Linked DNA regions of Prochlorococcus marinus CUG1417. The protein of the gene in region 2 interacts with the protein of the main gene of each other region in a pairwise test. Links are inferred from orthologs where the notes say so. Each region holds a gene or a part of one and is shown on either strand. Other genes may lie near its edges.

Evidence for each region.
Region 1: the proteins of HA140_RS03145 (region 2) and sfsA interact in binary tests that used the Escherichia coli proteins (3 or more experiments, as listed by UniProt). The link is inferred for Prochlorococcus marinus CUG1417 from one-to-one orthologs.

Annotation. Positions count from the first base shown.
Region 1 is NZ_JAAORN010000001.1:259,802-263,021, reverse strand. The notes cover bases 1-2,956. They hold sfsA (DNA/RNA nuclease SfsA), read right to left. Parts: upstream 1,871-2,956; coding sequence 1,130-1,870; downstream 1-1,129. Other genes in these bases: murJ (murein biosynthesis integral membrane protein MurJ), read left to right, coding at 1,942-2,956; HA140_RS01425 (ammonium transporter), read right to left, coding at 1-948. Outside these bases: more of murJ, read left to right, coding at 2,957-3,220. UniProt on the Escherichia coli protein: Binds to DNA non-specifically. Could be a regulatory factor involved in maltose metabolism.
Region 2 is NZ_JAAORN010000001.1:558,102-561,492, forward strand. Bases 200-3,086 are described here. They hold HA140_RS03145 (glutamate-5-semialdehyde dehydrogenase), read left to right. Parts: upstream 200-931; coding sequence 932-2,242; downstream 2,243-3,086. Other genes in these bases: HA140_RS03140 (translocation/assembly module TamB domain-containing protein), read left to right, coding at 200-865; HA140_RS03150 (dihydroneopterin aldolase), read left to right, coding at 2,254-2,616; HA140_RS03155 (esterase/lipase family protein), read left to right, coding at 2,621-3,086. Outside these bases: more of HA140_RS03140, read left to right, coding at 1-199; more of HA140_RS03155, read left to right, coding at 3,087-3,214; HA140_RS03160 (M3 family metallopeptidase), read right to left, coding at 3,204-3,391. UniProt on the Escherichia coli protein: Catalyzes the NADPH-dependent reduction of L-glutamate 5-phosphate into L-glutamate 5-semialdehyde and phosphate. The product spontaneously undergoes cyclization to form 1-pyrroline-5-carboxylate.

The sequences.
Region 1 (3,220 bases), 300 kb from region 2 along the record:
AATAGCTCCAGCTGCTGCTGCCAAAGTAGTTGTTACAGCAACATATGGAACCCATTGATCCATAGCAAGTTGAGAACCGGGGTTAAATCCATACCAACCTATCCATAGGACTAATGCACCTAGAGTAGCTATGGCCATATTGTGTCCTGGCATAGCTTGTGGTTTCCCATCAGAGTATTTGCCAATTCTTGGTCCAAGAAGCATAGCTCCTACAAGACCTGCCCATGCTCCAACTGAGTGAACAATTGAAGAACCAGCGAAGTCAACAAAACCTAAGGAATCAAGCCAACCACCATTCCATTTCCAGCTACCAGCAATTGGATATATAAATGCAGTTAATACAACAGCAAATACAACAAATTCTCCAAATTTAACTCTTTCAGCAACAAGACCGGAAACGATAGTTGCCGCAGTTCCTGCGAATGCAGACTGGAACAAGAAATCAACAGTTGGGACTAATCCAGCGTCAGTAACCATATCAGCGGTAACTGTTGGATCAAAAAATAAGCCTCCAAAATAAAGCCATCCGTCAGCAACGCTTCCTCCGTACATTAATGAATAGCCGATAAACCAATAAGAAGTTACAGCTAGAGCAAATACAAAGAGGTTTTTAGCAAGGATGTTTACTGCGTTCTTAGAACGACACATACCTGCCTCAACCATAGCGAAACCGGCGTTCATGAAGATCACCAAAATAGTAGCGATCAAAAGCCATAAATTGTTAGCAAGAAAAGCTGCATTCAACTCAGGTAAATCAGCTGCATGAGCTGAAAGATTAAAAATACCTAAACCAAACAAAGCTAGGGGAACAGTTGCAAGCCACAACATAGAGCGGTTTGAACTAAATCCTCGAATACTCCTCAAAAGGAGCATAGGTCCATTAACAAGACTTGCATCTTGTAATTTGGACCTAGAGCGCCTTTGAGGCGTTTGCAAAGCAGTGGTCATAAAAAAAAATTAGATCTGCAAAAAAACAGTTTGTACTGTTTCCTTTCAAATTTAAATTTATTCAAAAAACTTATCAGTGTCTAGTAGTTGTTTATACCAATTTTATAGTTGCACCCCAAAACATTATTTGTTAGATTTGAAAATTATTTTTTTAGAATTTCAAATTATCAAGTTTTTTTAATTATTTTAAAGGTTTAATTCCATTCCATGTTACGTGATCTTTATGAAATACAAACGAACAAGGGATGGTAATCATGCCTGCTCTAGAAGATTCTCTAAAAAGCTTGCCATATATGGGATCTGCATCATCTCCAGTAGTAAAAAATTCTGCATCTTTTCTAGTTATACAAGGTACTAAAATGCTTTTACTTTCAGGAATCAGTTCTTTTAATTCTTTTAAGTGTTTTTGGCCTCTTTTCGTTACTGTATCTGGGAAAAGAGCTACATTTTCTTTAATCCAAGTCGTATTTTTTACTTCAATATAAATGTTACGTTTATCAGGATTTGAAGATTTTGTAGTCAAAAAAAAGTCAATTCTGCTTTTTTTATCTTTTCCATAGGGGATTTCTGATTTAATTGTCTCTATTTCTCCTATTATTTCGTTTAGCAAATTTTTCTCAATAACCTTTTTGATTAACTTATTTGCAAATAAAGTATTAATACCCACCCAAACCTCTTCATTTTTTGTATTTAATACACATATCTGTTCCAATGTAAAAGGTAATTTTCTTGTTGGAGAAGAGGAAACACTTATTCTTACTTTTGCTTCCTCACTCAAAAGACCCTTCATTGGGCCAGTGTTAGCACAATGAGCAGTTACTACCTTTCCGCTTTCTAATTTTATATCTGCAAGAAACCTTTTATACCTCTTGATTAAAACCCCTTCAATTAATGGATCAAATTCAATTATCCGATCATTCATAAATATGTCTTTAATTAAAAATCAAATATAATTGAAACTTCATCATCTTGAAAAATTTCAGATAAAGCTAAATGAATTCATTTTTAAAAAATAATGTTTTTTCGATTTCATTTGGTACTAGTCTTAGTAAATTAGCTGGATGCCTAAGACAAATCTTGATAGCTGCAGCTTTCGGGGTTGGGGTTACATACGACGCATTTAATTATGCCTATATAATTCCAGGTTTTTTGCTAATAATCATTGGAGGAATTAATGGCCCTTTACATAATGCAGTAGTTGCAGTTCTAACCCCTCTTGACAAAAAAAATGGAGGAATAGTTCTAACTCAAGTAAGTATAAAACTTTCAATATTATTATTATTTTTAGCTGTACTAGTTTATTTTAATTCCGGTTTATTAATTGAATTATTAGCCCCCAATATAAGTAACGCAGCTAAAGTTATTGCCACTTATCAATTAAAGATACTTACACCTTGTATCCCTTTATCTGGATTCATAGGTTTAAGCTTTGGCGCCTTAAATTCTCGAAGAAGATTCTTTTTATCAAGTATAAGTCCAGCCATAACAAGCTTATCTATTATTTTTTTTATTTTATTTTCTTTGAGTTTCAACCAAGAAAACACATCTTCAAATTTACTTGCCAAGACGGGATTACTTGCTTTTGCAACTTTAATAGGAACTTTTATTCAGTTTGTCATTCAAATTTGGGAAATAAATAAAATCGGCCTCTTGAGATTAGATTCATCTTTCAATTCATTTATAGATGAAGAGAGGAGGATTTTCAAACTTATTATTCCAGCATCTATCTCATCAGGTCTAAGTCAAATTAATGTTTTTATAGATATGTTTTTCGCTTCAAGTTTTCAAGGAGCAGCATCTGGACTGGCTTACGGAAACTTTCTTGTACAAGCCCCCTTAGGCATATTATCTAACTCTTTGATATTGCCATTACTTCCAAAATTCTCCAAATTGAGAAGTGATAAAGACGATAGAGGTCTCAAAAAAAAATTGATATCTGGAATAGAGTTGTGTTTCTTGACTTCTATTTTTTTAGCCGGATTTTTCATAACATTCAATAATCAAATCGTACAATTAGTTTTTCAAAGAGGATCTTTTGATTATTCAGCGGCCTCACAAGTAAAGAAAATATTAATTGCTTATGCAGTTGGCATACCTTTTTATCTATATAGAGATTTATTAGTAAGAACTTACTATTCAATAGAAAAAACAAACTTTCCTTTTAAGTCTTCATTTGCAGGGATAATATTTAACATTTTTTTTGATTGGTTTTTAATTGGTGGCCCAATTAAGAATTTTGGGAATCTTTCTCCATATAATTTTGGAGTTGTAG
Region 2 (3,391 bases):
TAAACTTCAATATTCAGAATTAATTCAAGCTTATTTAGATACCAAATTAGACCTTAATATAAACGGAAAGGTAGGCAAAGATTTAAATGCTAGAGGTCTAATTTATCTTAAAAAAGGTAGAGCTAATCTATATACTACTCCATTTAAACTTGATAAAAATAAAGATAATTATATTTTATTTGCATCAAGAAGTGGCGTCGTTCCATTTATTAATTTTTCTCTTGTTAGTAAAGTTCCAGATTCTATAATACCTATAAGTGAAAATAATCAGGATTTAAATATATCAGCTGATCTAGATGTGAATGAGACTTCTAGTGGTTTGGGATCATTCGGGATTGGCAATTCAAGGCTTATCAAAATTGAAGCGTCTTATGAAGGATTTTTAGATCAATTATCTTTTGCTGATGAAAATAGAAGAATCCAATTAAGGAGTACGCCAAGTTATAACAGATCACAAATAATTGGTTTGATTGGCGGTAACTCTGCAAATTTAATAAATAGAGCATTTATTTCTCAACTTAATAATGCTGATGCATTTAGTGAAAGATTTCAGTTATCTCTATACCCAGCATTAATAGAAAATAATGATTCATTAAATAATATTTTTTCTAATGAAAATTTAAATATAGAGAATGATGGTCAATCATCTTCTAATGAGGAATTTTCTTCTCAAGCTTGGGTAGCCGAAATAGGGCTTGATATTACTGACGCGATAAATTTTGCCTTCCAAACTGTTCCAGGTAGAGATGATATTTCACCTTTAGGAATTTTGACTTTTCAGGCAAATCCGAACTTAGAATTATTAGGTTCTTATGATTCCAATGGGGACTGGAAAAGTCAAGTTCAATTATTTTTTAGATATTAACGCAGAAAGAAATTTACTTTAAAGAATCGTTAATTTGAATTATTATTAGATTACCTAAAAAATATTATGGCTAATATCTTTGAAGTCCCTCAACCAGGTAATGATCTTCTAGAAAAAGCTGATAAAGTTCGTTTGGCATCAATAAAAATAAGTCAGACTGAAAATCAAAATAGAATTAAAGCCCTAAATTTTATGGCTGATTATCTAGAAAAAAATTCTAAAGAAATATTAGATGCTAATAATGAGGATTATTCAAGTGCAGAAAAAAAGGGTATTTCTAAGGCTTTACTTTCTAGATTGAAATTATCAAAAGCAAAATTAAATTCAGGTATTGAAGGAGTAAGAAAAGTTGGTGACTTGGCTGATCCTGTAAATCAAGTCCAAATAAAAAGAGAGCTTTCTAAGGGATTGGTCTTAGAAAGAAAAACTGTGCCAATCGGAGTCTTAGGGGTTATTTTTGAATCAAGGCCAGATGCCGTGATGCAGATTAGTTCTTTAGCCATAAGATCAGGTAATGGAGTAATGTTAAAAGGTGGTAGTGAAGCCAATTTAACAAATACTTCAATAGTGAGAGCATTGCAAGAAGGTTTAAATGAATCAGGCCTTGATAAAAATGCAATATGTTTACTAACAAGCAGAAAAGATAGCATGGCGATGTTAAATCTTGAGAAATATATTAATTTAATAATTCCAAGAGGGAGTAATCAATTAGTTAAATTTATTCAGGAGAATACAAGAATTCCTGTGTTAGGCCATGCTGATGGAATTTGTCACTTGTTTATAGATATTGAGGCAAATCTAGAAATGGCTTTATCAGTCGCTTTAGACAGCAAAATCCAATATCCTGCAGCATGTAATGCTATTGAAACTCTATTAGTCCATAAAGATATTGCTTCAGCTTTTTTAGAAAAGGCCATACCTTTGTTTAATTCTAATGATGTTAAGTTAATTGGAGATGAGAGATCAGTTGAATTAGGTTTAAAGTATGAGGCTAGTCTAGAAGATTGGGAAACTGAATATTTGGATTTAATTTTATCGATAAAAATTGTTGATGATCTTGAGGAAGCAATCACACATATTCAAAAATATAGTTCAAAACATACAGATGGAATAATTACTGAAAACTCAAAAACTGCCAATAAATTTATGAATGTAATTGATAGTGCAGGTGTTTTTCATAATTGCTCTACTAGGTTTGCCGATGGGTTTAGATATGGATTCGGAGCTGAAGTTGGCATATCTACTCAAACTCTTCCACCAAGGGGACCTGTAGGTCTAGAGGGTTTGGTAACTTATAAATATTTCCTAAAAGGTGATGGGAATATAGTTGATGATTTTTCATCGGGAAAGGCTTTCTATACACATAAAGATCTTTAAAACTTTTAAAGATGGAAACTTTTTTAAAAATTGAGAATATTAAACTTTGGGCCAGGGTTGGCGTTCTTGATAAAGAGAGAGAATTGGGACAACTATTTTCTTTAGATATATTTTTATGGACTAATTTTGAAAAATGTACAGTAAATGATGATATAAAAAAAACAGTTGACTATTCGAAATTAGTTCAAATTTTAAAAGATCAATCAAAGAAAATATATTGTTTTACAATCGAAAAATATTCCAACTCAATTTTAGAAATCATCGATCAGGAATTTAAGCTTTCTAAAATTAAAATTATTTTGACAAAATGCAATCCTCCAATCACAGGTTTCGATGGGAAGGTGTCAATAGTAAGAATTCTTGAAAATAATTAAAGTATTGGAAAAAAGAAATCCCATCTTATTGATTCATGGTCTTTGGAATACTTCAAGTATTTTTTCTTCTATTACTTCAAAACTTGATGATATTGGAATTGAATATTTTGCTCCAACGCTTAAACATTCATTTGGAATGACTTCAATTCTGGATTTGACTAATAAATTAAACGAATTGATTTTAGAGAAATATGGTTTAGAAAAAGAAATAGATATTTTGGGATTTTCTATGGGTGGAATAATTGGTAGGTACTGGCTTCAAAAATTTAATGGGTGTAAAAGAACAAGAAGATTAATATCTATAGGTTCCCCTCACAAAGGAACTTTAATGGCTCAATTAGTCCCTAAATACCCTTTTAGAGGAATATCAGAAATGAAAATAAATAGTAAGTTTTTAAGGGGACTCGCAAATAATGATTTTTTACTTGATGATATTGAGTGTATAAATTTCTTTACTTATTGGGATATCATGGTATTCCCTGGTTGGTGGACAAATTTAAAATTTGGGAAAAAAATATCAGTAAAAGTATATATACATAGAAATCTTGTAAGAAATGAATCTGCGGTTGATAAAATAATCGATGAAATTATTTCGTAGCTCCAGATAGACCTAAATGTCTTATTAAGGGATCTGTTTGTGGCTCTCTTCCCCTGAATAGTTTAAATATGTCTAATGGAGGTAAGCTTCCTCCCAAGCTAAGTATTGTATCTTTAAATTTCTTTCCTATAAACTTTAAATCTTCAGGGTTTTCTAAATCAGCTTCTTCGAACATTG